DNA from 2 places in the Microbacterium sp. MDV22-iso44 genome. Region 2 is predicted to be linked to the other one. Evidence: predicted binding sites of a transcription regulator. Region 2 holds the regulator's gene; the other holds the start of a gene.
The links. Region 2 encodes HspR, which represses chaperone genes until heat shock. Its sites were predicted from a motif close to AAGTTGAGTCNNNNNGACTCAACTT; they were not measured.
Positions count from the first base shown of each region.

Region 1 (14,265 bases), on a different contig from region 2:
GCCTCGTGCAGCGTCTGATCCGGGCCGTGGGCGACGGATGCCGGTCGCACGAGCCCCGGCAGCAGCCACCGCACGGCGCCCACGACGTCCGACGGCGTCACGAGGCCCGACAGCGCGCCCGCGATCGTGGCGGGCAGCATCCCGGGGTGGCGCACGGGGTGAGCGAGGACGTCCGACCGGGCGCCGCGCACCACGCGGACGCCGACGGGGAACGGCCGCAGATCGAGGTCGGCGGGGTCGACCGCGCGGGCCAGCGCGTCGTAACGGGGATTGATCACCTGGAACCCGCGGTCGAGCAGGAATCCGTCGACGCGGTCGGTCCGCTGTCGGCCGCCCACCTCGTCCTGCGCCTCGAGCACCACGACGTCCCGCCCGGCGCGGGCGAGCAGGGTGGCGGCGCGGAGCCCCGCGAGACCCGCGCCGACGACCGCCACATCATGGACCGCGCTCATGCCCACAGCCTGGCACGGCGCGCGGGCGCGGCATCCGTAGTTGAATCGGAGGATGCGAGCTGCTTACATGTACGGCCCCGGTGACGTCCGCGTGGTCGACGCACCCGAGCCCCGGATCGAACAGCCCACCGACGCCGTGCTCCGCACCGTCGTGGCGTGCGTGTGCGGCAGCGACCTGCACCCGTACCACTCCATGCAGCCGAACGACGCGGGCCGCTCGATGGGGCACGAGATGATCGGCGTGGTCGAAGAGGTCGGCGCCGACGTCCGCACCGTCTCGCCGGGTGACGTCGTCATCGTGCCGTTCGTCTTCTCGTGCGGCGAGTGCGAGTTCTGCCGAGCGGGCCTGCAGACCTCGTGCGTGAACGCGGGCACCACGAAGCCCACGGGAGCCGGCGGCGCGCAGGCCGAACGCCGCCGCGCCCCCTTCGCCGACGGCACGCTGTACCGCGTTGACGTCGCCGAGGACGACGAGCGGATGCCGGGGCTCCTCACGCTGAGCGACGTGTACGGCACGGGCTGGCACGCCGCGGTCACCGGTGGTGTGGAACCCGGCAAGGACGTGGTGGTGATCGGCGACGGTGCCGTGGGCCTGCTCGCCGTCCTGTCTGCTCGGCAGCTCGGCGCGGAGCGCATCATCCTCATGGGCCGTCACGAGGCGCGCACCGACCTCGGCCGCCGTTACGGCGCGACCGACCTCGTCGCCGAGCGCGGCGACGAGGGGGTCGCGGCCGTCCGCGGGCTCACGGGCGGGCTCGGCGCGCACGTCGTCATCGACGCCGTCGGCCACCTCCCCGCCTACGAGCAGGCGCTCGGCGCGGTGCGCGCGGGCGGCACGATGTCGCGCGTCGGCGCCCCGCAGTACACCGAGGCGCCGCTGCAGCGCGTGCAGTTCGAGAAGAACGTCACCGTCACCGGCGGCGTCGCGCCGGTCCGTGCCTACATCGACGAACTCCTGCCGGGCGTGCTGGACGGTACGGTCGATCCCGGGGCCGTCTTCGATCGCGAGCTGAGCCTCGGCGAGGCCGCCGACGGCTATCGCCTGATGGATGACCGCGCCGCCCTGAAAGTGATGCTCCGCCCGTGACCACCGCCACCCCGCCCCTCTCCGGCACCCAGCACACGATCCGTTCCGGCGCCTACGAGGCGGTCATCGCCTCGACAGGCGCCTCGCTCCGTGTGCTCCGCCACGGCGACCGCGACCTCATCGTGTCGTTCGACGCCGACGAGGTGCGCCCCGATTACCGCGGCACGACCCTCGCCCCGTGGCCGAACCGCATCGTCGACGGCACCTACACGTTCGACGGTCAGGAGATCGTCGCCGCCCTCACCGAGCCCGAGCGTTCGCACGCCCTGCACGGTCTGGCCTCGTGGGTGGACTTCGCCGAGGTCGCGAGCACCGAGAGCAGCGTCACCCTGGCGACGACGATCGTGCCGCAGTCGGGGTACCCGTGGCGGGTGCGGGTCGAGACGACCTACGCGCTCGCCGCGGACGGCCTCACCCAGACGGTGCGCGCCCGCAACCTCAGCGCGACGCCGGCCCCGTTCGGCACCGGCCCGCACCCGTACCTGAAGGCCGGCCCCGCGCCGCTCGACGAATGGACGCTCGCGCTGCCCGCGGCATCCGTCCTCGAAGTCACGCCCGACCGGCTCAGCCCCGTCGCCCTTCACCCCGTCACCGACCACGACCCCGACCGGTTCGACCGTCGTGCGCCGCGGCCCCTCGGCGACGTGCAGTTGGACCACGCGTTCACCGACCTCGAGACGGATGCCGCCGGAACCGCCGTCCTGCGCCTGACCGATCCGTCGGGCGTCGGCGTCGAGGTCACGTGGGGTGCGGAGTGCCCGTGGGTGCAGGTCTACACCGGCGACAAGCCCGACGGCGCCGCGAACCCCGCGCACCGTAACGGCGTCGCCGTCGAGCCGATGACCTGCGCGCCCGACGCGTTCAACGCGGCCGCGTACGATTACGACGCGGGACTGCTGGTGCTCGAGCCGGGTGCCGAGTTCGCGGCATCCTGGCGCATCTCGGCCCTCTGAGGGGGAAGCCCTTCGTAGGATGACGGCATGACGTCGATGTCCTCATCCCTGCCCCGGTCCACTCCGTCAGAGCAGGGAGTGGATGCCGCCGGTGTCGATCGTCTGATCGATGCGATCGGTCAGACCGACACCGAGATGCACAGCCTCATGGTGCTCCGCCACGGGCACGTCATCGCGGAGGGGTGGTGGGCGCCGTTCGCGCCCGATCTGAAGCACCTCGTCTACTCGCTGTCGAAGACGTTCACCTCGGCCGCGGCGGGCCTGGCGATCTCGGAGGGGCGCTTCGGGCTCGACGACGTGATGGTCGACCATTTCCCCGAACTCGTTCCCGACGACCTCGATGAGAAGTACCGTCGGTATCTCGTGCGGCACGCGCTCTCGATGTCGAGCGGTCACGAGAGCGAAGCCCTCGACCGCGCCGCGATGGCCTCGCGCGACGCGGGCGGCGATCTGCTCGGCGGCTTCTTCCGCGTCGCGCCGGATCGGGAGCCGGGCACGGTCTTCGCCTACAGTCAGCCGACGATCTACGGCGTCGGGCGGTTGGTCGCCAAGACGACCGGCGGCACGATCCTCGACTACCTGCGCCCGAGGCTGCTCGAGCCCCTCGGCATCGACGAGGCGCAGTGGATGATGATCGGCGACGTCGAGATGGGCTTCAGCGGCATCCACGTCTTCACCGAGTCGCTCGCCAAGACCGGTCAGCTCATGCTCGACAAGGGGCGTTGGCAGGGCGAGCAGATCCTCGACCCCGAGTGGGTCGCTGCGGCGACCTCGAAGCAGATGGACAACGACACCGCGCACCGCGGTCCCGGAGCCCCCGACCCGATCGACTGGCAGCAGGGCTACGGATTCCAGTACTGGATGAACCGGAACGGCTTCCGCGGTGACGGCGCGTACGGGCAGTTCATCATCGTCTGGCCCGAAGAGGACGCCGTCATCATCACGACGGCCGAGACCATCGACATGCAGACCCTCCTCAGCCTCATCACCGAGCACCTGCGTCCCGCGATGGCCGGTGCCGGCTCGAAGGACGCGGATGCCGCGCTCGCCGAGCGGCTGTCGTCGCTGGCCCTGCCGTTGCCGGATGACAGCGGCACGGGCTTCTCGGGAACGTTCGACGTGGACGCGGCCGTCTACCCTCCCGGACCCTTCACGAGCAACGGGCCGGTTCCCGGCGCTGAGCGCGTCGAGGTGACCGAGGCCGACGGCGGCTGGAGCATCCGATTCCTGGGCGAAGGGATCGACGTGACGCTGCCGATCGGGCGAGGCGACTGGGAGGCGGGGGAGTGGCCCGCGCCCGCCGCGGGACTCGACGCGGTGCCGTTCCGCTCCGTCGCCGGCGTCGGTGCCGACGGCACGTGGCACGCACGGCTGCGGATGATCCAGACCCCGCACACCCTTCACGTCGACATCGCGCCGAACGGCCCGGCGTCGCTCGCGTGGCGGTTCCCGCCGCTGCGCGGAGACGGGCCCGCAGGCCACGCGCTGCCGTCGCTCAGCTGACCGGCATCCGACACCCCCTGCTCGGTAGACTGGAGGCAAGGGGTGAGCGTTGACGGACAATGAGCGGGTCAGGACCCGGGACGTCGTCGCCGAGGGGCTCTACATCGCGTCCGCGGCGACACGTTTGGCGTTGAAGAACCGCATCCTGGTCGACATCCTCGTCGACGGCGACGACTTCGATTCCGATCGCTTCGTCGGCGATGCCCGCGACATCCTGATATCCCTCGCTGAAGAGGCCGAAGCGGATGCCGCCCGCACCGAGCGCGAGCGCAAGGCCGCCCGCAACCGCTACTCCGACTCGAGCGGCACGCACGACTACCGCAGTCGCGACGTCCGCAACCTGCGCCGCCGCCGCAAGCAGTCCCTGCACGTCGCGAAGGAGCTGCGCGTCCGCGCCGAAGATCAGGAAGAGCTGCGCAAGCTCATCGCCGATGCGCGCGATGCCGCCTGGGCCGAGGTGTCGAAGAACATCGACCGCTCGCTGAGGATCGCCGCGGCTCGTCCCGACCTGGACGCCGACTACGAGCGGATGCGGGTGGCCCGCATGCAGGCGCTGCGCCTGGTCGACCTGCCGAAGCTCCGCGCGCACCGTCGGAGCGTCGCGAAGCAGCAGGCGCTCCGCGACGGCGGCGTCGAACCCGAGCCGATCCTCGAGTCCGATCCCGCCGGGATCGACCCGGGAGAGCTGGAGTAGCGGCCCGATTTCGGATTGGGGCCCGACGTGACGTATGCTGTTCCTCGGCCCGGAAACAGGCCATGCGCCCGTAGCTCAATGGATAGAGCATCTGACTACGGATCAGAAGGTTAGGGGTTCGAGTCCCTTCGGGCGCACACTGTGTTGAGACAGTCCAGTAAAGGCCCCGCTTCGGCGGGGCCTTTACTGTTGACGGTCAGATGCCGGGGATGGCGGCCGGCTGACCTGTCTCGTTGTCGATGATGACGATGCGTCCGCCGTCCTGCCGGACGATCGTGAGGTCGGTGCCGACGGGCATGTGCAGGATCGGGAGCACCGCCGGTTCGAGGTGGATGACGGTGTTGAAGCTTACGACCGCCATGTTCGCGGCGTCGTTGATGTAGTCCTCGTCGTCGATCTCCGAGAGGAAGCGCCAGCCGTTGTCGACGGCATCCGCGGCGTCCTCCCGGAAGGCCCAGCGAACGGGCGCACGATGCTCGAGGACGTTCTTCGACACGACCGAGCCGCCGGAGTTCGGGATGTACTCGGGGATCTGCGGGGTCATGGGTCTCCTTCGATTCTCAGGCGAGCAGCCAGCGGGTGAGTCGCCGGATGACCTCCGGCGCGAGCGACGACGCGTAGGCCTCCGCGTCGTGTCCGAGCGCGCTGTAGGCGGCGCGGCATCCGTCGTTCTCGTGCGTCCAGGCGAGCGCGTGCGCGACTCCGTCGGCGTCGTCGTGCACGAGAAGGACGTCGGCGTCGGGAGAGACCCGCAGCGCCGTGTACGCCTCATCCACCGTGTCGAGGTCGGCCAGATCCGCCACGGATGCCGAGACGGGCCGCACGTGCAGCGGTCCGCGCTCGGGGTGAAAGGTCACGTCGCGCACCCAGCGTCCGCCGAGCCGTGCCTCCCACGCCGCGTGCTCCGGCAGCAGCGTCGCCGCGACGTGCAGGACGAGAAGCGGACCGCGGTACCCCGCGAGGATCTCGGCCAGGCGCGAGTCGAGCGGATGCGGCGCGGTGCCGCCGCCCGCATTGATCACGAGTAGGTCCGCAGCGTCGATCCGCGCGGCGAGGTCTTCAAGCGTGTCGACGACGGTGGCGTCGCCCTCCTCCCGGAGCACCTCCGCGACGATCGCACTCGTTTCGACGAACGGATGCCACGGGTCGGCGTAATCCGCACCGCCCGAGAAGACGAGTACACGACGCATCCGCTTACTCTACGAACGATCGCGAGGATCGTTCACCCTCAGTTAAGTTGTGCGCAACTCAATTGCGTGCAACCATAAAGACATGAGAGCGATCGAGCAGATGGTGTGCTTCGGGGTGTACTCGGCCAGCCACGCCTTCGGACAGGCGTATCGGCGCGTGCTCGCGCCGTGGAAGCTGACGTACCCGCAGTACCTCGTCATCGTCGCTCTCGGCGATCAGGAGCCCCGGTCGGTCAAGGAGTTGGGCGCTGAGCTCTTCCTCGATTCCGGGACCCTCTCGCCGCTCATCCGCCGCCTCGAGGCGCGCGGCATCGTCTCCCGTTCGCGCAGCCCTCACGACGACCGTGTCGTCGAGGTCTCGCTGACGGACGACGGCCGTGCGCTCCGCTCGGAGCTGTCCGTCGTCGGCGCGGAGATCGCGCGCTGCACCGGACTCGACGAGGAGAAGGCGCGGATGCTGCTCGACGTGGTCCACGACCTGAACCGCGTCATGCGTACCACCGACGAGGCAATCGCCTCCTGACCCGAAGGACATCATGGAAGCTCTCTACACCGCAGAAGCACTCGCAACCGGAGGCGGCCGCAACGGACACGTCCGCACCGTCGACGGCCTCGTCGACACCGACGTGCGCGTTCCCAAGGAGATGGGTGGCGCCGGTGGCGCCCCGAACCCCGAGGTGTTCTTCGCCGCGGGCTACGCCGCGTGCTTCCACAGCGCCCTGCAGTCCGTCGCCCGCGCGCAGAAGGTGACCCTGGAGGACACCAGCGTCGGCTCGCGCGTCAGCATCGGCTCCAACGGCGAGGGCGGCTTCGGTCTCGCTGTGCAGCTCGAGGTCGTCATCCCGAACCTCCCGCACGACCAGGCGCAGGCGCTCGCCGACGCCGCACACCAGGTGTGCCCCTACTCGAACGCCACGCGCGGCAACATCGAGGTCACCGTCACGGTCGTCGAGGACTGATCTCGGCCGGACTCAGACGACAGGGCTCACGCGCAGCCAGCGGAATCCGCAGGCGGGCAGCGTGAGCCCTTCGTCGATTCCGATCTCGACACCCTCGACCAGGTCGAGGGCGGCAGCTGCGAAGCCGGACAGCGTCACCGCCGGAACGTGCGCGGGCTCTGAAGCGATGTTCGCGAGCACCAGCACGACCGACCCGTCACCGGGGCGCTGATACGCGACGACCGACGGAGCGGGGACGTCGAAACCGATCAGGCGCGTCCCGTCGAACTCCGGCGTCGTGTGGCGGACGGCGATGAGCTTCGTGAGGTCGCGGTGGATGCGGCCGGCCGAGGTGGCGGCATCCGTCTTCTGCGCGTAGCGGTCACGCGGCTTCTGACCGCGATGCGTCCAGCGCGGGTCGTCGCGGCGCTCGGGATCGTCGCGGAACGTCGGGTCGTTCAGCTGACCGACCTCGTCGCCCAGCCACAGCACGGGAAGACCCGGCACGCTCAGCGCGAACGCGTGCGCGAGGGCCACGCGGGCTTCGCCGAGCGGGTCGCCCGCCTCGACCCCGGCGAGCGACGCGGTCGTTCCGGCCACGCCGTCCGCGGTCGCCAGGCCGCGCCCGAACGAGGAGCCGCCCGTGTAGCGAGCGGTGAGCTCGGCGGCATCCGCTCGCCACACCACCGCGTCCGCATCCCGCACCGCGGCGACGTCGATACTGCCGTCGCGTGCCTCGAGCGCGCGCTGCAGGGGTGTCGCGTCGCCCGTGGCGAGCGCGTGCCAGAGGGGAGCGGAACCGGGGGATGCCGGGAGCACATCGACTCCCGGTGCACCGATCGCCAGCACGGGGGCGAGGACGCCCACCGTGTCGCGAGCCGGAAGGAGGAAGACCTCGACCCCGCGCCCGGCGAGGAAGAGGAGATCGTCCACGAGTCCAGCGAGATCGTCGCGCGCGGGGACGTCGACCGCGAGCGAGATGCCGGACAGACGAAGGTGGGCAGCCAGGTCGGAGAGGCGGTCGATCGATCCGAGACCGGGGTCGCCGCGACGGAGGTCGATCGTGCCGTCCTCCCGGCGGGCGAACGGTGACTGGACGTGCAGCACGCTCAGGCCGAGGTCGCGGAGCGCGGGGATCTCGTCACGGAGCCCGGCGAGGTTGCCGGCGTACCTGTCGGCGTAGCAGGCGGCGCCGAGGGCGAACCGCGAACTCGTGCGCACGGGGTTCGCGGCGCGCTGCTCGCCGTGCACCTTGAGGTCGAGGGAGCGACCGTTCGCGGCGACGACCGCCGCCGTCACGAGGTCGACGAGATCGGCAGACGATCCGCGTCGGGCCAGCGCCGCGCGCAGCCCGGGGACGTGCTGGCGGATCCGCTCGGCCGCGGCGTCGTCGATGCGGACGCGCTCCGCGACAGCGGACAGCGTCGCCGCGAGGTCATCCTCGACGGCCCCGATGGTGCTCATGCGGTGGACCTCCCGCCCCCAGCGTAGAGGGCGGGCCCCCGCCGCTCAGTCGGCGCGCGCCACCGTGCGGTCGAGGAACGCGTGGATCGTCGCGTGCAGTGCGGCGGTCGAGGCCGCGTCGATCGCTCCGGAGTGACCGCCCTCGATGGGCTCGAGGTAGTGCACCTCGGCATCCGTCTCGTCTGCCAACCGTGCCGCCATCTTGCGCGCCTGCACGGGGCCGACCCGGTCGTCGCTCGCGGCCGCATAGATGAGGGATGCCGGGTACCGCCGCCCGGGCTCGATGAGGTGATACGGCGAGAAGGTCTTCACGAACTCCCACTCGGCCGGGTCGTCGGGGTCGCCGTACTCCGCGATCCAACTGGCACCGGCCGACAGTCGCGTGTACCGCCTCATGTCGAGGAGGGGCACGCCGCAGACGATCGCCCCGAAGTCGTCGGGGTACTGGGTCAGCATGTTGCCGACGAGCAGGCCGCCGTTGCTGCGGCCGTGGCAGGCGATGCGGTCGGGGGTCGAGACGCCGCGTGCGACGAGGTCGCGCGAGACGGCGGCGAAGTCCTCGTATGCGCGGTGGCGGTTCTCGCGCAGGGCGGCCAGGTGCCACTCGGGTCCGAACTCCCCGCCGCCGCGGATGTTCGCGACGACGTACACGCGTCCCTCCTCGAGCCAGGCGGGGCCGACGATCGTCGGATACTCCGGGGTGAGCGCGTGCTCAAACCCGCCGTAGCCGTTCATGAGGACGGGGAGAGTGCCGGAGCGCTCCCGCGGACCGACCTCGAAGTAGGGCACGCGCGTGCCGTCGGCCGACGTCGCCCAGTGCTGCTCCGCGACGAGTCCGGACGCGTCGAAGGTGGGGCGGCTGCGGTCGACGACGCGGGGCTCGGCGCCGGGGGCGATCACCAGGAGCGTCGGGGGAGTGAGGAAGCCGCGAGCGACCACCCACAGCTCGTCGTCCTCGTCGTCGTCGACGGTGGCGACGCTCGCGCTGAAGAGATCGGCGTCGCCGAGGCCCAGGTCGATGTCGACTCCGGTCAGCGTCTCGGGATCGAGCGACACGAGCCGGCTCTGCACGCGGTCGAGGATCGTGAGGACCAGGCGCGTGCGGGTCCACGTCCACGTTTCGAGCACCGCCGTGTCGCTCGGGGCGAAGGCGACGCGCAGGTCCGACCCGTCGCCCTCCGTGACGGTCTCGAGTGGACCGATGAGGAGGGTGCCCGACGGATGCGTCGTCTCGCCGATGCGCCACGGGGTCGTGGTCCGCACGGTGACGAGGTCGCCGTGAACATCGACGTTCGCGTCCTGCGGCACGGCGATCAGACGCGGCTCGCCGCCGTCCCAGACCCACGATTCGGAGTGGAAGAAGTCGTGCGCGATGACCACGATCGGCGTCGCCGTACCGCCGGTGCGGTCGACGTGCGCGAACACGCCGACGTCCGAGGCGACACCCGTCACGATGGGCGGCGCGTCCGCGAGCGACTCGCCCCGTCGCCAGGCGCGGGCGCTGATCGGATACCCCGAGTCGGTCACGCCGCCGCCGTGCAGTGCGGTGGCGACGAGCAGGGTGTCGCGGTCGACCCACGCGATCATCGTCTTCTCGGCGTCGAGGGCGAACGGGGTGTCGTCGACGAAACGACGTGCGTCGAGGTCGAACTCGCGCACGACGGTGGCGTCGCCGCCGTCGGGGCTCAGCCGCACGAGCGCCCGCCCGCTGCCCGCAGGTCCGTGAGCCGCGCCCGCGAACGCCCACGCCACGCCTTCCTCGCGGCCGAGCGCGTCGACGTCGAGCAGCACCTCCCAGGTCGGTTCGCCCGCTGCGAAGGCGGCGCGGGATGTCCGTCGCCACAGGCCGCGGGGGTTCGCGGCATCCCGCCACAGGTCGTACATGAGATCGCCGTGGCGGCTCGGGACGACGAGTCGATCGGGGTCCTGAAGGATGCCTGTCAGGCGGTGCTCGAGCGCGGTGCGGGTGTCGCCCGAGAAGGCCGCCTCGGTCTCGGCGGTCCGTTCGGCTGCCCAGGCGCGGGCCTCGGGTCCGTCGATCTCCTCCAACCAGAGGAACGGGTCGGCGGGCTCGGGGGCGGTCTCGTGGGCGCTCATGTCGCCAGCCTAAGGCCGTCTCCGACGTGGGCGTTCGCCGTGCGAGAACCGTTGGCACTCGGTGGGTCAGAGTGCTAATCTGAACGTACTTGAGCCGCAGGGGCTCAACTTTAAGACCACATCACCGAAGGAGAGAATCATGGCAACCTACGACCCGTTCCGTGACATCGACCGCCTGGCGTCGACCCTCTTCGACACGCGCCGCGGCCCGCGACGGATGCCGATGGACCTGTTCCGCGACGGCGACCACTACGTCCTGAACGCCGACCTGCCGGGCATCGACCCGGGCTCGGTCGACATCGACGTGGACGGCCAGCTGCTCACCATCCGCGCCGAGCGCACCGTGGGGGCGGCCGACGGGGTGAAGTGGATCACGCGCGAGCGTGAGACCGCGAGCTTCCTGCGCCAGCTGAACCTCGGCCAGGGCATCGACACCGACGCCATCACGGCGACCTACAGCAACGGTGTGCTCACCGTCACCATCCCGGTGAGCGAGAAGGCCAAGCCACGCAAGGTCGAGGTGGTCGCCGACGGTTCGGCCCCGACCATCTCCGCCCGCGAGAGCGATCCGCAGCCGATCGACCAGTGATCACCGCGGCATCCTCGCACTGACGCGAATCGCCCCGCATCCCGTCTCGGATGCGGGGCGATTCGCATGTGTCACACGCCGCGAAGGCGCGCGGTCAGCTTCTCGAGCTGTGCGAGTTCGTCGTCGGTGAGGACCGACATCCGTTCGGCGATCGTCCGACCGTGGACCGTCGCCAGCCGACGGAACATCGTCGCGCCCTTGTCGGTCGCGCGGAGGATCGCGCCGCGGCCGTCCTGCGGGTCGGGCTGCTTGGAGACGAGCCCGCGTGCCACCATCCGGTCGACCAGCCGCGAGACGCTGGGCTGGCTGATGAGCATGTTGGCGGTCACGTCGCGCAGGCGTGCGGTGTGCTCATCGCAGCGCGTCACCGTCAGCAGGACGTCGTACTCGGCACCGGACAGCTGATCGTCGTCGAAGTCCCGGGAGATCTCGGCCATGACCTCGTGCTGCGCGCGGAAGAGGCTCTCCCACGCGGCGATGGCGAGGCGTCGATCGGTCATGGCGTCAACTGTATCGCCGCGGGCAGACGCGCCGAGCGCCGATGGTCGCCTCGGCTTCACCGCGCCGTCACGTGCCGTTCGCACGCTCAGGAGAGCATTCTCATGAACTGTGTTGTCGCTATGTCCTGACAAACCCGCGTGTCATCGATAGTCTGCGACGACTCCCGCAACCGATGGAAGTGAGGCGCGCCCGTGAGCGTGAAGAAACAGACAAGACGAGCAGGCAGCCGGACTCGCGGCGCGATCGGGGGCCTCGGCATCCTCGTCGCGTGCACTCTGGCAGCCGTCCCCGCCTTCGCGGCGGACGGATTCACCGAGGCGCAGAAGACGGCGACCTACTCGTCGGACGCGACCGCCTCGACGGGCGATTCGAGCGCTCCCAGCGCCGACAACTGGTCGGTCCGGATGATGGATGTCTTCCAGAACCTCCGCACCGACCGCGGCCCAGGCGGCAATGCGGCCGTCATGGACTACAACGACGAGCTGACGAGCGAGATCAACCGGACGGCCTCGAAGGCGCAGGTCCAGCGGGCCATCGTCGACCAGTACCAGGACATGTCCGTCAGCATGGGCGACGCGTTCGGGAAGAAGCTCGGCGCGATCTACGCCGAGGCCATCGCCGACGGCGAACTGCCCAAGGTGACCTGGCTGCTCAACAAGGAGGGCGGCAAGCTCGGCTCGACCTCGTCGACGAACCCGCCCAAGAACTACTTCGACTACGACCGGCCGTACATCCGTCTCGACAAGACGAAGGACCTCGTCTACCGCGACAAGGAAGGCGGCGACGCGTGGGGTTCCACGAGCGGCTCCTTCCCGTCGGGCCACACGTCGCAGGCGTACTGGCAGGGCACGGCGCTCGCCGAGATGCTGCCCCAGCTCGCGCCGCAGATCCTCGCCCGCACGGCCGAGGCCGGCAACAACCGCGTCGTGATGGCTGCGCACTACCCACTCGACGTCATCAGCGGCCGCATGATGGGCCAGAAGATCATCGCGCTCCGCCTCGCCGACCCGGCCATGCGCGCGCTCGTCGACGAAGCCGCCGACGAACTGCGCGGCGTTCTGGAGCGCGGCTGCGGCGACACCCTCGAGAACTGCATCAAGAAGGACGTCCCGTACCTGCCGACCGACAAGGCGCTCGCGTACTACGAGGAGCACCTCGGGTACGGCTTCCCCGACATCGGCCCCAAGGGTGAGAAGGTCGTGGTGCCCGCGGGAGCCGAGGAGCTGCTCGTCTCGTCCCACCCCGACCTGACGCCGGCGCAGCGTCGACAGGTGCTCGCGCTGACCGCCGAGGACTCCGGCAACCCCCTCGACGTGGGTGAGCAGGAGAGCTGGCAGCGGATGAACCTCGCGGCGGCTATGGCCGCGAAGGTCACCGTGAAGGCGGACGGCTCGGTCGTGATCGGCGACGGAAGCGTCGAGCCCACCCCGCAGCCCCAGCCGAGCCCGGGCCCGCAGCCCGAGCCCACCCCGGCCCCGGAGCCGACGCCGGCTCCCACGGCTGAGCCCACTCCCGCGCCCGCACCGACCGGTTCGCCCGAGCCGACCCCCGCTCCCCAGCCGACGCTCCCGTCGACCGGCGGCACCCCTGGTGCGCCGGTCGCGAACGGTGACGACCTGCCGGCTGCGGCAGAGGGCGGCATCCAGGCGTCCGTCCGCGGCGACCGCGTCGTCGTCTCGGGGCTGACGGCCGGCGAGCGGTACTCCGGGTTCCTGTACTCGACGCCGACGGCGCTCGGACAGGTGACGGCGGATGCCGCCGGTGCCGCGAGCTTCGCGCTGCCGAACGACGTCGAGCCCGGCGCCCATCGGGTCGCCGTCGTCGACGAGTCCGGCGATCTCGTCGGATGGGCCGCGGTGACCGTCTCGAGCGGTGCGGTCGCGGCGGCTGACGGCGACGAGCTGGCGTCGACCGGTGGTCAGGCCGGGCCGCTGTGGGTCGCAGGCAGTGCCGGTGCGGCGCTTCTCGCGCTCGGGACGGTGCTCGTGATGCGCCGCCGCCGGAGCGAGACCGCCTGACGGGTGATGCAGTAAGGGCCGGCTGGAGAGGCATCCAGCCGGCCCTTGTCCCTTTGCACCAAGAGTGTCCTGCAATCACATGTCGGTAGCTGCCACAGCAAAACATCTACCGTGCAATGACTGTATAACGGCGAGATAACGGTGGCAAGGAATTCCTGTTATCAATTTGTGATGAGCAAGCTCGGTGTCCGGTGTGGCCCTCACCGCGCCGCGGCGGCGGTCGTCCGCTGCTGCCCGATCGCCCACACATAGGGGACGGGCGTGCCGTTGATCGCCCAGTCGCCGACGATGCGTTGCTTGAAGATGACGGGGTTGTGCGACGACACAGCGCGGGCGTTGCGCCAGAAGCGGTCGAGGCGCTTCGTCTCGGAGACAGCCGACGCGCCGAGCGCGTTGAGCACGGTGCTCGTCGCCTCGAGGGAGAGGGACGTGAGGACGATCTGTCCCTGGGCGGACTCGATCTCGGCGCGCTGATTGGCGCGTTCCTCGGCCTCGGGATCGCTCGCGAAGCGCGCCACGTAGGCGTCCTGCGCGGATTCGGCCGCCCGCACCGCGACCGCCCGGGCAGCGAACCCCTGCGCCGTCGCCACCCCGACGGTCTGCTGCACGAGCGGATCCTCTGCCCAGGTTCCGGCGGAGCCGTGGCTGAAGACACGCGTGCGGGCGCGGGCGTGTGCCGCGACCTCCCGCGCCGCGCCCGCGACGAGGCCGGCCTGCGTGGCGAGGTGGACGAGCTGGTAGAAGGCCGTCTGGTAGCGGAAGCGATCGGCGAAGACGGT
Region 1 covers NZ_JBZVWS010000002.1:480,069-494,333, reverse strand. The annotation lists gene AC4NN1_RS09180 (NAD(P)/FAD-dependent oxidoreductase) at 1-452, opposite strand, end outside; gene AC4NN1_RS09175 (zinc-binding dehydrogenase) at 505-1,539, shown strand; gene AC4NN1_RS09170 (aldose 1-epimerase family protein) at 1,536-2,492, shown strand; gene AC4NN1_RS09165 (serine hydrolase domain-containing protein) at 2,520-3,995, shown strand; gene AC4NN1_RS09160 (asparagine synthase) at 4,045-4,689, shown strand; tRNA gene AC4NN1_RS09155 (tRNA-Arg) at 4,754-4,826, shown strand; gene AC4NN1_RS09150 (DUF2185 domain-containing protein) at 4,886-5,233, opposite strand; gene AC4NN1_RS09145 (ThuA domain-containing protein) at 5,250-5,879, opposite strand; gene AC4NN1_RS09140 (MarR family winged helix-turn-helix transcriptional regulator) at 5,980-6,402, shown strand; gene AC4NN1_RS09135 (organic hydroperoxide resistance protein) at 6,416-6,838, shown strand; gene AC4NN1_RS09130 (alpha-amylase family glycosyl hydrolase) at 6,851-8,281, opposite strand; gene AC4NN1_RS09125 (prolyl oligopeptidase family serine peptidase) at 8,327-10,378, opposite strand; gene AC4NN1_RS09120 (Hsp20/alpha crystallin family protein) at 10,518-10,967, shown strand; gene AC4NN1_RS09115 (MarR family winged helix-turn-helix transcriptional regulator) at 11,039-11,467, opposite strand; gene AC4NN1_RS09110 (acid phosphatase) at 11,660-13,486, shown strand; gene AC4NN1_RS09105 (acyl-CoA dehydrogenase family protein) at 13,687-14,265, opposite strand, start outside.
Region 1: a site for HspR is predicted at 10,465-10,489, ahead of AC4NN1_RS09120 (Hsp20/alpha crystallin family protein). Genes of this name have one in related genera too.

Region 2 (14,265 bases):
CCCAGCGACCATCTGCGACGTCTCGGCACGCCAGCCTCGCTCGATCAGGGTGGTTCGAACGCGTTCCAGGATGCCGCGACGCGCGGCACCACGGTGCGAGCGGTTCACGCGGATCACGCGCCACCCTGCGGTGGCGAGGTCGTCGAGGCGATCGACATCGCGCGAGTACTGGCGGTCATCGAGGCGGTGCTGCTGCCCGTCGTATTCGAGCAGGACTTTCGTCGGCGCGTGGACCAGGTCACCGTAGGCCAGGAACCGCCCGCGTGCATCCCTGATCTCGGCGTTCACCTGGAACGGCGGGAGCCCTGCGTCTCGCGCGTCCAGTCGAAGGAGCGTCTCCGCGACGGAATCCGTGCCTGGCTCCGCGAGCTCAAGCGCACGTCGCAGTCGACGCACGTCGCGTGACCCGTCCCGATCAGCGACCTCAGCCTCCAGAGCCCCGACGGTGAGCACAGGGTTGTGGCGACGGAGGAGCGCGTCCGCCGCCACGACGAGCTCTCGATCGCTGAGAAGGGATGCCGCCTGGCACCACGCAGCGGCCGGGTCCACCACCGGCATCCCGTCCACGAATCGGACGTGCGCCGTCTGCGAACGGTGCCCGCGCACTCCCGCGCCGCGAGCCCGCACGGTCGGTGGGATCGCGGTCACATCGAGGGCGAGTCGGAGCCGATCAGGAGCCCAGCCGCCGGCGAGCACGAGGGCCGTCGCATGGGAGAAGTGCTCGCCGGACCGCAGCTTGGGCAGGTAGCTGAGGGCGAGTGCTCTGACGTCGTCCGCCGCTTCGCGCGAGCGGATGCCGTAGAACGGCGCCGCGAGTGATGGATGCCGCAAGCGACGGCGTGTCACACCCGCGTCGATCGCCCACCCGACCAGGAAGCGGTCCGGCAGCTCCGGGGGAAGGACGCTCGGCATCCGCCCACGATCCACCCCTCACCACCGGCCCCACCCCGAATCCGCCCCCCTGTGGAAAGCCCCACGGGCGGCGCGCCCCGTGCAGACGCCTCGAGACGTCGCAGATGGCCGCTTTCGATGTCGCCGGGCGACCATCTGCGACCTTTCGACGACCCGGCGCCGGCGCGTCAGTCGGTCGGGGGGTGGGGGCGGTACAGGACGACGTCGGTGGCGCGGCGCACGCGCGTGCCCTGGCGGAGCGTCACGACCGAGCCCGTCGCGCCGGCGGCGAACACGCGGGCACCGCGGCGTGCGGCGACCTCGTCGCGCAGGCGACCCTGCAGTCCCGAGACCTCGCGGCGCAGCATCCGCACCTGGTTCTCGAGCTCGATGATGCGCGAGATGGCCGGGAGGCTCACGCCGTCAGCCGACATCTGCGCCACTTCGCGCAGCTGCGCGACGTGACGGAGGGAGTACCGGCGCGACCCGCCGCGGGTGCGCGCCGGTACCACGAGTCCCAGCCGGTCGTACTGACGCAGCGTCTGCGGGTGCATGCCGGCGAGCTCAGCGGCCACCGCGATCGCCAGGATCGGGGCGTCTTCGTCGACCTGCTCGTTCGCCATGCGTCTCACCTCACTCGCGCGCCTTGGCCATCAGATCGGCGCGGGGATTCTCCTTGGGCTCCAACTCGTGGAAACGTTCCAGCGCTTCGCGCGCGGGTCCGTCGAGGTGGGTCGGGACGGCGACCTGGACCTCGGCGAGCAGGTCACCGGTGCCCTTCGCCGTCTGCACCCCGCGGCCCTTCACGCGCAGCACGCGCCCGGACGGGGTCCCCGGCGCGACGCGCAGCTTGACGCTGTCGCCGCCGAGCGTCGGGACCTCGATGGTCGCACCCAGCGCCGCCTCGGTGAACGTGACGGGGACATGGATGCGGAGGTTCAGCCCTTCGCGCGTGAAGACGGGATGCGGGCGCACACCGACCGTGAGGACGATGTCACCCGCCTCGCCGCCGTCCGGCGAGGGGCGACCGCGACCGCGGAGCTTGATCTTCTGCCCGTCTGAGACCCCTGCGGGGATCTTCACCTTGATGGGCTTGCCGTCGTCGCCCTGGAGCGTGATGGTGTCGCCCTTCACGGCCGTCGTGAAGTCGAGCGTCGTGCGGGCGGTGACGTCGGCCCCGCGCTGCGGGCCGCCGAAGCCGCGGAATCCGCCGCTCGGCTGCCCGAAGCGACCGGAACCGAACCGTCCGCCGCTCTGCTGCCCGAACATCGCGAAGAGGTCATCGAAGTCGGCCTGCTGGCCGCCCGCGCCACCCGGCTGGAACCGGCTGAACACGTCTTCGAACCCGCCGCTCGCCCCGGGCTGGAAGCGGGCGCTCCCCGACCCCATGGCGCGCAGCTGGTCGTACTCGGCGCGCTGCTCCTTGTCGCTGAGCACCGAGTACGCCTCGCTGACCTCTTTGAACTTCGCCTCGGCCGCGGGGTCCCCCGCGTTCGAGTCGGGGTGGTAGGTGCGCGCCAGCTTGCGGTACGTCTTCTTCAGGTCGGCGTCGGAGACGTCCTTGGACACCCCGAGCACCTTGTAGAAGTCCTTGTCGAACCAATCCTGACTGGCCATCAGCGCGCCCCTTACTCAGCCGGAACCGCGACCACGACCTTCGCCGGACGCAGCTCGAGGTCACCGAGGCGGTAACCGATCTCGACGACCTCGAGGATCGTCGGCTCGGTCGTGCCGGGCGTGGGCGCCTGGAAGATCGCCTCGTGCTGCTGCGGGTCGAACGCGTCGCCCGCAGCGCCGTAACGCTCCACTCCCAGGCGGGCCACGACGGCCCGCATCTTCTCGGCGATCGCCGCCAGCGCGCTGCCCTCGGCGAGGTCGCCGTGCTTCTCAGCGCGGTCGAGGTCGTCGAGCACGGGGAGCATCCCCTTCGCGACGGCGCCCTTGGCGCGCGCGAGCTCCACCTCGCGCTGCTCCTCGGTGCGGCGACGGTAGTTGGCGTACTCCGCCTGCACGCGCTTCAGGTCGAGGAGCAGGTCGTGCTCCTCCTCCGGCGCATCCGCGACAGCAGCCTCGTCGGACTGGGCCGCGCCGAGGATGTCGTCGACCGTGAGCGCGTCCGGCTCCGTGTCGGCATCCCCGGCGGGCTCCACCGACTCCTCGGCCGGGGTCGCGGCGACGTCGTCGCCCTCGTCCGGCTTCTCGAAGTCCTTGTCCGCCATGCTTACTTCTTCTCGTCCTCGTCGTCGACGACCTCGGCGTCGACGACATCCTCATCGGAGGATGCCGTCTGCTCGCCGGCCGGAGCATCGGTCGGCGCCTGTGCGGCGTCGGCCTGGCTCGCGGCGTAGATCGCCTCGCCGATCTTGGTCTGCGACGCGTTCAGCTTGTCGTAGGCGTCCTTGACGGTGTCGTCGTTGTCGCCCGCGAGCGCCGTCTTGAGCGCGTCGACGTCGGCCTGGACCTCGGTCTTCACGTCGTCGGGCAGCTTGTCGGCGTTCTCGCTGAGGAGCTTCTCGATCGAGTACGAGAGCGTCTCGGCCTGGTTGCGGACCTCGGCGGCCTCACGGCGCTTCTTGTCCTCGGCCGCGTGCTCCTCGGCCTCGCGCACCATGCGCTCGATGTCGTCCTTCGGCAGCGACGAGCCGCCGGTGATCGTCATCGACTGCTCCTTGCCGGTGCCCTTGTCCTTCGCCGACACGTGGACGATGCCGTTCGCGTCGATGTCGAACGTGACTTCGATCTGCGGGATGCCGCGGGGTGCCGGCGCGATGCCGGTGAGCTCGAACGTGCCGAGCGGCTTGTTGTCGCGGGTGAAGTCGCGCTCACCCTGGAAGACCTGGATGGCCACCGACGGCTGGTTGTCGTCGGCGGTCGTGAAGGTCTCGCTGCGCTTGGTCGGGATGGCCGTGTTGCGCTCGATGAGCTTGGTCATGATGCCGCCCTTGGTCTCGATGCCGAGGCTCAGGGGGGTGACGTCGATGAGCAGCACGTCCTTGCGCTCACCCTTGAGGACACCGGCCTGCAGGGCGGCGCCGACGGCGACGACCTCGTCCGGGTTGACGCCCTTGTTGGGCTCCTTGCCGGCTTCCTTCTTCACGAGCTCGCTCACGGCGGGCATACGCGTCGATCCACCGACGAGCACGACGTGGTCGATGTCGGCGACCTTGATGCCGGCCTCGCGGATGACGTCCTCGAACGGCTTCTTGGTGCGGTCGAGGAGGTCCTTGGTGAGGTCCTCGAACTTCGCGCGGCTCAGGGTCTCGGACAGCGATACGGGGCCCGAGTCGGTCAGAGAGAGGTACGGCAGGTTGATCGAGGCCGACTGCGAGCTCGAGAGCTCCTTCTTGGCCTGCTCAGCGGCTTCCTTCAGACGCTGCAGGGCGATCTTGTCGCCCGAGACGTCGACACCGCTCGTGTCCTTGAACTGCTTGATCAGGTACTCGACGATGCGCTGATCCCAGTCGTCGCCACCGAGGCGGTTGTCACCGGCGGTGGAGCGCACCTGGATGGTCGAGAAGTCGTCGTCCTTGCCCACCTCGAGGAGGGAGACGTCGAAGGTTCCACCACCGAGGTCGAAGACGAGGATGAGCTCGTCCTCCTTGCCCTTGTCGAGGCCGTACGCGAGAGCGGCGGCGGTGGGCTCGTTGATGATGCGGAGCACGTTGAGGCCCGCGATCTCACCGGCCTCCTTCGTGGCCTGACGCTCGGCGTCGTTGAAGTAGGCGGGGACGGTGATGACGGCATCCGTCACCGTGTCACCGAGGTACTGCTCGGCGTCGCGCTTGAGCTTCTGGAGGATGCGGGCCGAGATCTCCTGCGGCGTGTAGTTCTTGCCGTCGATCGCCTGGGTCTTCCAGTCGGTGCCCATGTGGCGCTTGACGGAGGTCAGGGTGCGGTCGACGTTCGTGACGGCCTGGCGCTTGGCGGTCTCGCCGACGAGCACCTCGCCGTCCTTCGTGAACGCGACGACCGACGGGGTCGTGCGAAGACCCTCGGCGTTGGCGATGACCTTCGGCTCGCCACCTTCGAGGACGGCGACGACCGAGTTGGTCGTTCCGAGGTCGATTCCCACTGCACGTGCCATGTGATTCTCCTTCGTGTGGCGATTGCGTAGATCTGAAGTCTTCCGGCGGCTCTGGCCACAACCTGAGCCGCGATGACTCAAGGCTACTCCGGCCCTCGCCGACCGTCAAACCAACTTGAGCCGATGCATATCAAGTTTGCAGGCTCGGCGTGATCGCGATCGCCGTTAGCGTGGACGGATGCCGATCCGCCTGACGCCCCTCGATCCCACCGGCGCCGACCGCGAGGCGTTGATCTCGTTCATGACGTCGCAGTCGTTCCCGTTCCACGTGCGGACCGATCCCACGGCGGCGCAGATCGCAGAGGCGATCGACGACGGCGCGTACGCCGACGAGGATCACGCCTCGTTCTGGATCGACTCGGACGCGGACGGCCGGATCGGGTTCTTCCGGCTCGAGGACCTCAGCGACGACGCTCCCCTGTTCGACCTGCGGCTGAATGCCGCGCACCGCGGCCGCGGGCTCGCGACGGACGTCCTGCGCGTGGCGACCGACCACGTCTTCACGACGATGCCCGAGGTCAACAGGTTCGAAGGGCAGACGCGGGAGGACAACATCGCGATGCGGCGGGTGTTCGTCCGCTGCGGCTGGGTGCAGGAGGCCTATTACCGCGAGGGGTGGCCGACCGATGGCGGGCGACTGCTGGCATCCGTCGCCTACAGCGTCCTCCGCCGCGACTGGCGCGACGGCACCGTCACACCCGTGGTCTGGGATCCCCCGCGGGAAGCCTGACGCGCCACGTCACCGGCGCGCCGTGAACGCGCGGTAGGGTGCGGCTCATGACGCGTTCCACCGGCGGGACGCCCGAGATCCCCGCCACCGCCGACAGCGGCGCCCTCCCCGTGATGTTCCAGGACCTCGAGGAGCGTCCCGTCCCTCGCAGGAACGTCGCGTCCTGGGCGATGTGGGACTGGGCGACGCAGCCCTTCAACTCGGTCATCCTGACCTTCGTCTTCGTGTCGCTGTACCTCGTGTCCGACACGTTCCTGCCCGAGAACGTCGCCCGCCTCGCCGACGACGACCCGATCAAGGAGTCGGCCCTGGCGGACCTGTCGACCGGCTACGGACTCGTGTCGACGATCGCGGGACTGGCGATCCTGCTGCTCGCGCCGATCCTCGGACAGGTCGCCGACCGCAAGGGCCGCAAGAAGCGGTGGCTGCTCATCGCGACCGCCCTCCTCGCGCTGCTGCAGTTCAGCCTGTTCTTCGTCTTCGCCGACCCGTCGTACTTCTGGCTCGGCGCGATCCTCGTCTCGCTCGGTGCCGTCGCGTCCGAGATCGCCGGCGTCAACTACAACGCCCTGCTCGTGAGCGTCTCGACGCCTCGGACCGTCGGCAAGGTGTCGGGGCTCGGCTGGGGACTCGGCTACATCGGCGGCATCCTGGCCCTCGTCGCGGTCGTCGTCCTGAACGCCGTCGAGTGGTTCGGCCTCGACACGTCGGGCGGCCTCGCCTACCGCCTGATCGCCGTCGGCTGCGCGGTGTGGACGATCGTCTTCGCGATCCCGCTCTTCCGGAACGTCCCCGAGCCGCCGGCTCCCCCGGGTGAGCCGCCGCTCGGATTCGCCGCCTGGTTCCGGGCGTTCTTCCGCTCGATCCGCGACCTGTTCCGCTCGCACCGACCGACGGCGTGGTTCCTGCTCGCGAGCGCCGTCTACCGCGACGGACTCGGCGGCGTCTTCGCCTTCGGCGGCGTGCTCGCGGCCGTGGCCTTCGGGTTCTCGCCGAACGAAGTCATCCTCTTCGGCATCGCCGCCAACCTCGTGGCGGGCATCTCGACGGTCCTCGCCGGCCGCCTCGACGATCGGTACGGCGCCCGCGCGATCATCCTCACGTCGCTCGTGGGGCTCGTCGTCTCGGCACTGGGAGTGTTCCTGCTGCACGACGCGGGCAAGCTCCCGTTCTGGATCCTCGGGCTCGCGCTCTGCGCCTTCGTCGGCCCTGCACAGGCCTCGACGCGCTCACTCCTCGCCCGCGTCACGCCGGAGCACATGCAGGGCGAGGTGTTCGGCCTCTACGCCACGACCGGACGCGTCGTCAGCTTCTTGGCTCCGGGCATGTGGACGCTGTTCATCGCCGTCTTCGGTGCGACCTACTGGGGCATCCTCGGCATCGCGATCGTGCTCGTCGTCGGCCTCGTGCTCATGCTCTTCGTGAAGCTGCCGCGGCCGGCGCACCTGCGCTGACCGCGGCAGCTCCCGCGAACGCGTCGACCCGACGCATCCGGCATCCATTCACCGGGAATGGACGCAGGTCGCGTCGGGTCGAAGAGGGATGCCGGGGCTCAGCGCTCCGCGCGGGCGAGGTTCTCGCGCAGCTCGTCGGCGGTCTGGCGCACGACGTAGGCCGGCTGGTCGCGCTCGACGCGCCAGCTCTCGTCGAGACCGCCGACGTTGACGGTGTCGAAGCCGAAGTCGTCGTAGATCTTCGTGATGAAGGTGACGGCGTCGGCCGAGTCGCTCGAGGTCGCCAGCGCGCGGCGGCCGGGAGTGCCGGCGGGGGCGCCGTCGGTGAGGATGTCGGCGGCGGGGATGTGGTTGAAGCCCTTCACGACGGTCGACTGCGGCAGACGGTCCTGCAGCATGCGCGACGTGGTGGTCTTCTTCTCGTCGAGCTCGGCGATGTGGCCGTCGCGCTCCCAGTAGTAGTTGTTCGTGTCGACGACGAACTTGCCGGCGAGCTCGTCGACGGGGAGTCCGTCGATGGCCTTCAGGGGGATCGTGACGACGACCCATTCGCCGAAGGCTGCGGCATCCTTCGCGGTCAGGGCCTGAGCGTTCTCACCGAGTTCGGCGACGAGATCGCTGAGCGTCTCGGGACCGCGCGAGTTGCTGATCGCGACCTGGTGCCCCTGCGCGACGAGACCGCGCGCGACAGCCGAACCGATGTGACCTGCTCCGATGATTCCTACGTGTGTCATACGTCGGGAGAACGCATGCGCCAGGCGCGCATTCCCGACACGCGCTGTACGAACCCGATCACTCGCCGATGAGGACGCTCCACGCGTCGTCTATCGTCGCCTCGATCTCGCGCTCGCCCGCTCGGAACGTGTGAGCGGCATGCGCCGACGCGACGCGCGCACGGGCGCGGGCGGAGGTCACCGCACCGGTGTCATCCCACGCGAGGTCGATCTCGACACCGGGACGGGCCACGAGACCGCGCACGGAACCGGCTCCGAGCGGTGCCGGCCACGACGGCAGCAGCGTGATCGCGTCACCGTGCGAGTGGACGAGGCACTCCGCGAGGCCGGCGACGTACCCGAGGTTGCCGTCGATCTGGAACGGCGGGTGGGCCGCGAGGAGATTGTCGTAGAGGCCGCCGGACTGGTCGCCGCGGTCGATCGACATGTCGCGGAACACGAGCGCGAGCAGGTCCGCGACGCGATCCGCCTGGCCGAGCCGGGCGCGGAGGGCGATCTTCCAGGCGAGCGACCATCCGGTGGACTCGTCCTCGCGGAGATCGAGGAAGCGGGATGCCGCGGCCCCGAGCTCGGGCGTGAGGGCTTCGGTCCCCGGGTAGGCGAACACGAGCGGCGACAGGTGCCGGTGATGGGGATCGACGGCCTCGCGGCCGCCGGGCCACTCGGCGATCGAGCCGTCCTCGATCGGGATCTCGGGGAGTCCGGCGCGGGCGTCCTGCGCCTGGGCGACGAGCGGATCGTCCTCGTGGCCGAGGTGGTGCGCGAGGCGCAGGAACTCGTCGAGGTGCGCCCGCAGCAGCACGATGTCGAGGGTGGCGGACTCGGCGACGGCAGCCGAACCACCGTCGCGGGTGCGGAAGGTGTTCTCGGGCGACGTCGACAGCGCGGTGCCGCGCTCGCCCGACTCGGCCCGCGTCATCCAGGCGAGGGCGAAGGCGGTCGCCCCCCGCAGCAGACGGAACGCGCGGCGGCGCTCGGCCTCGTCGGCGACACCGAACGCGTCGCGCTCGGCGAGGTGCCGGCAGAGCCAGAAGCCCGCCATCGGCCAGAACGCCCAGGCGGCGTCGTGCACGCCGTCACCGACGGGTTGGGTGTAGCCCCAGGCATCCGTGTTGTGGTGGGCGACCCAGCCGGGGGCGTCGTACAGCCGTCGCGCCGTCTCGGCACCGCTGTCGGCGAGCGCCTCGATGAGGGCGAGGAGCGGCTCCTCGGTCTCGCTGAGGTTGGCGGTGTGGGCGCCCCAGTAGTTCATCTCGACGTTGATGTTCGTCGTGTAGTTCGAGCTCCAGTCGGGGCGGAGGTCCTCGTTCCAGATGCCCTGCAGGGTCGCGGGCAATCCCCCGGGTCGCGAGGACGAGATCAGCAGGTACCGGCCGTAGTGGAACAGAAGGGCGGCGAGCCCCGGGTCGCGGCCGATGTCGACCCCGCCGCCCCCGGCGAGGTCGCGCAGGCGTTCGGCGGTGTCGCGCTCCGGGTCCGGCGCGACGCCGATCGCGAGTTCGGCCCGGGCGTACAACCTCGCGTGGTCGGCGAGCTGCGCCGCCCGCACCTGGTCGAGACCCGCGGCGATCGCGGTGTCGACGCGTTCGGTCGCGCGGCGGGCCGCGGCACGCTCGGTGCCTGCCGGCATCCGTCCCATACCGGTGAAGGTCGTCGCGGTCGCGAGGACGACGGTCACCCGGGTCGCGCGGAGCACGCGTCCGCCGCGCACGGGAGTGCCGTCGGTGACGATGCGCGCGTGCAGGGCTCCCCGCACCGAGGCGACGTCGTCCTCGTACACGACGGGTTCGTCGACCTCGTCGTGCGGGGGCGTCACGTCGGAGGGTGCCTGCACGAGCAGGGTGGTGGCGGTGTCGATCTCGACGCGGCCGAGTTCGCGCAGCTGCGTCTCGAGCTCGACGCGGACGTCGATCGGCTCGTCGCTCTCGAGCTCGTGGACGAGCACGCCGTGCGGGGCGCTGATCCACGTGCGGTGGCTCAGGCCTGCGCCGGCGCGGGTGCCGGTGGCGACGTGGGTCGCCGTCGCCAGGTCGAGCTCGCGACGGTAGTCCTCGACCTCGTCGGAGGTCGCGCCGTCGATGCGCAGGCGCAGGTCGGCGAACGGAAGGAAGGACTGCGCGTGGCGGTGCTGCAGGCGCCGGACGTGACGGTCGGCATCCTCTTCACGGCCGTCGGCGACGGCGGCGCGGGCCTCGGCGAGCGCGTCGCGCGCCTCATCCGCCGTGACGACGGGCGCAGCGAGCTCGCTCGCGGGGCTTCCCGACCAGAGCGTCTCGTCGTTCAGGCGCAGGAGGGCGTCGGTGGCACCGCCGAAGCACATCGCCCCCAGCGCACCGTTGCCGAGGGGCAGCGCCTCGTTCCAGGTCTCCGCGGGTCGGCGGTACCACAGGACGTGCTCTGTCATCGTTCTCCCTCGGGCACCAGGCCCTCCTCTGCGAGGCCGCGCCAGAAATCCTCGGTCGGCGGCTCGTTCATGTATCCGGCTGTCTGCGCGACGTGCGATGCCTTGCCGAGCCCCACCGTCACGTTCACCACGGCAGGATGCCGCAACGGGAAGTGCAGGGCGGCGACGGGCAACGGCACTCCGCGCGCCGCGCACGCGTCCGCGAGCCGTACAGCTCGACGATAGACGGCTTCGGGCGCCGTGCCGTATTCATAGGGGGCGGCGGGATCGGGATGCGGGGTCGCGAGCAGCCCCGAGTTGTAGACGCCGACCGCGATCACCGCGACCCCGTGCGCGAGCGCCGCGGGCAGGACGTCGGCGGCGGCGGGCTGCTCGAGCAGCGTGTACCGCCCCGCGACCATGGCGACGTCGACCACGCCGGTCTCGATGATGCGGGTGAGCGTGGCGGGGTCCTTCGACCCGACGCCGACGGCCGAGATGACGCCCGCGTCGCGGAGGGCGACGAGCGCGGGGAGCGCTCCGTCGATCGCCTCGTCGACGCGCCCTTCGGGATCGTGCAGGTGCACGATGTCGACCCGGTCCATCCCGAGCCGCTCGAGCGAGGACTCGAGCGAGCGGCGCGCACCGTCGGCCGAGAAGTCCCACCGGCGCCGCGTCGTCGCCTCGACCACGAACCCCTCGTCGTCGAGGCGCCCCGCACCGCTCGGGTCGGGTTCGAGCAGCCGTCCGACCTTCGTCGAGAGGACGAACTCGTCGCGCGGTCGGTGGGCGAGCGCGGCGCCGAGGCGTCGTTCGCTGAGGCCGAGTCCGTAGTGGGGAGCGGTGTCGAAGACGCGGATGCCGCTGTCCCAGACGCCGTCGACGACCGCCGTGGCCTCGGCGTCGTCGATCTCCTGGAACAGGTTGCCGAGGGGCGCAGCACCGAGACCGAACCGTCCCGCCGCGCGGAGGGACTCGGTGGACGGGGAAAGGGTGGGGGCCACGGCTGCTCCGATGTCGGGGACGGTGCCGGTGGTCTTGCGGGAGCGGCATCCGTCTGCTTTTATCTCAGAGTAAGACGAAAAGGGCGTCAGGGGAATGATGAGCGGCGAACGCGCGGCGAGCAGGGGAACGGCGACCAACGCCGACGTCACCCGCATCAACCGCACCGCGATCCTCGACGCCCTGCAGGCCGGCGGCTCCCTCACCCGCGCCGAGCTCATCGAGGCGACCGGACTCGCCTCGGCGACGGTCCACCGCCTGTGCGCCCGGATGGTCGCCGACGGGCTCCTCGCCGTGGAGCGCGACGCGAGCGGCGTCGGTCGCCCGACGCACCGGTACCGCCCCCTCGGCGAGGCGCGCACCGTCGTCGCCCTCGACGTCACCGCGACCGTCGCCCGCGGGGCGCTCATCGACCTGAACGGCGACATCCGCCACGAGGCCCGCGAATCCCTTCGCGGCGAGGACGGGACGCCGTCGGCATCCTCTCGACTCGAGGGCATCGGCCGGCTCGCGGACAGGCTCATCCGGACGGCCGCCGAGCTCGGGACGCCCGCGCAGGGCATCGGCGTGTCGGTGCCGGGTGTCGTCGACACCGACGGCGCCGTCAGCGACTCGGTCGAGCTCGACTGGAACGGCGTCGCCGTCCGCGATCTGATGCACCGGCGCACGGGACTCCCCGTCGTCGTCGAGAACGACGCCAACGCCGTCACGATCGGCGAGTGGACCCGGGGCGCCGGGCAGGGCACCGGAGACCTCGCGGCCCTCGTCTTCGGGATCGGCGTGGGCGCCGGGATCGTCTCGGGCGACCGCCTCGTGCGCGGAGCGGGCTCCGCCGCGGGCGAGATCGGCTACCTCATCACCGACCGCACGGCGTTCGCGCAGGACCACGGCACGGGCGGCGATCTCGAGACGCGCGTGCTCGCACTCGGCGCCGCATCGGCCGACGACGCCTCGACGATGGCCGTCCTCGACCGGGGCGACGACGCCCGCGCCGAGCGGCTGCTCGACCACATCGCGATGTCGGTCGCCGCGCTCACCGTGATCCTCGACTGCCGCGTCGTGATCCTCGCCGGGCGTCTGCCGCGACGGACCGACCGACTCATCGAGGGCGTCGCGGCGAGACTGGCCGGCCGCATCCCCCGTCCTCCCGCGCTGGTCGTGGGGGCGCTCGGCGAGGACGCGGCCCTCGTCGGGATCGGCCAGCGCACCATCGACCATGTGAAAGGGGCGGTCTACCTTGCCTGAGATCCGGTACCCGACCCCCGACGCGATCGTCGGCGTCGACGTGGGTGGCACGAAGACGCAGCTGCGCGCCCTCGTGGACGGCGAGGTCGTCGACCGCATCGTGCCGAGCGAGCTCTGGCGCGTGGGCGCGATCTTCGACGATGCCGAGAACTTCGGCCGGCTCGCCCGGCTCGTGACCGACACGGTCGGCACCGCGCCCGCCGTCACCGTCGTCGGCGCCCACGGCATCGACAGCACTCGGCAGCGTCACCAGGCCACGGCTCTGCTCGGCGAGCGGATGCCGGGGGTCGTGGCGGTCGTCAACGACGCCGTGCTCCTCGCCCCGGCCATGGGGCTCGAGGCGGCCGTCTGCGTCATCGCGGGGACGGGTTCGGCGATCGTCGGCTTCGACGTCGACGGGGAGCCCGTGACGGCCGACGGCTACGGCTGGCTCATCGCCGACGACGCGAGCGCGCCCGGGATCTCGCGCCGCGCTGCCGTCGCCCTGCTCCGCGCCGTCGACCGCGACGGTGCTACCGCGATGAGCGACCCGCTCGCGGCGCGCTTCCTCGCCGCCTTCGACGCCCTCGATCACGTCGACCTCGCGCTGCGCTTCCAGGCGAGCGCGAGCGAGGCCTCGTGGGGCGGCTTCGCCCCCCAGGTCTTCGACGCGGCTGCAGCCGGATCGACGATCGCGCACCGAGTGATCGCGGCATCCGCCACCCATCTCGCCGACGCCGTCAGGGCGGTCCGCGGCCGCGGCGCGCAGGGCACGGACGTCATCGCCGCGGGCGGCGTCATGACCGCGCAACCCCTGCTCGCCGAGCTGCTGCGGGCCGACCTGCAGCGCCACGACGAGGCCCTCCGCCTGCACGTCCTCGACGAACCCCCCGTCGCGGGCGCGCTCGCGCTCGCGCTCGCCCACTCCGACGCTCCCTCCCCCCGAAAGGTGCTCTCGTGAGGATCCTGCTCTCCCCCGATGCCGCCGGCGCCGGCGAGATCGCCGCCGCGATCATCGCCTCGTCCGTCGGCGACCGCCCGGCTCCCGTCCTCGGCGTCGCGACCGGTTCGAGCCCGCAGCCGCTCTACCGCGCGCTCGCCGACCGCGTGCAGGCGGGTCTCGACCTCTCGCGGGCGGCGGCGTTCGCGCTCGACGAGTACGTCGGCCTGCCGGTCGACCACCCCGAGAGCTACCACGCCGTCATCGCGCGCGAGGTGACCGGGCCGCTCGGCCTCGATTCCGCCCGCGTGCACGTCCCCGAAGGCGCCGCCGCCGATCCCGCCGCGGCCGCCGCACGGTACGAGGCGGCGATCGCCGCCGCCGGCGGCGTCGACCTGCAGATCCTCGGTATCGGCGCGAACGGCCACATCGGGTTCAACGAGCCTGGCTCCGCCGTCGACTCCCGCACACGGGTCGTCGACCTGGCTCCGCGCACCGTCGCCGACAACAGCCGCTTCTTCGACGGCGACGCCGGGCTCGTCCCGACGCGAGCGCTGACGCAGGGCATCGGCACGATCCTCGACGCGCGCGAGATCGTCCTGATCGCATGGGGCGAGTCGAAGGCCGAGGCCGTGGCGCGGGCCGTCGAGGGGCCGCAGACCGCGGAGCTCCCGGCATCCTTCCTGCAACGCCACGGTCGCGTGACGTTGGTCCTCGACGCCGCAGCAGCCTCGCGCCTCAGCCCCGCATCGCTCCCCGTCGAGGCCGCCCGATGAGCGCGCCCGTCTTCGACGTCGCCCGCATCGGGCCCGGTGAGGGATCG
Region 2 covers NZ_JBZVWS010000003.1:177,066-191,330, reverse strand. The annotation lists gene AC4NN1_RS11195 (putative endonuclease domain-containing protein) at 1-912, opposite strand, end outside; gene AC4NN1_RS11190 (heat shock protein transcriptional repressor HspR) at 1,080-1,514, opposite strand; gene AC4NN1_RS11185 (DnaJ C-terminal domain-containing protein) at 1,525-2,508, opposite strand; gene AC4NN1_RS11180 (nucleotide exchange factor GrpE) at 2,520-3,110, opposite strand; gene dnaK (molecular chaperone DnaK) at 3,113-4,975, opposite strand; gene AC4NN1_RS11170 (GNAT family N-acetyltransferase) at 5,154-5,705, shown strand; gene AC4NN1_RS11165 (MFS transporter) at 5,753-7,159, shown strand; gene AC4NN1_RS11160 (NADPH-dependent F420 reductase) at 7,258-7,893, opposite strand; gene AC4NN1_RS11155 (glycosyl hydrolase family 95 catalytic domain-containing protein) at 7,952-10,297, opposite strand; gene AC4NN1_RS11150 (aldo/keto reductase) at 10,294-11,280, opposite strand; gene AC4NN1_RS11145 (ROK family transcriptional regulator) at 11,378-12,523, shown strand; gene AC4NN1_RS11140 (N-acetylglucosamine kinase) at 12,516-13,463, shown strand; gene AC4NN1_RS11135 (glucosamine-6-phosphate deaminase) at 13,460-14,218, shown strand; gene AC4NN1_RS11130 (glycoside hydrolase family 2 TIM barrel-domain containing protein) at 14,215-14,265, shown strand, end outside.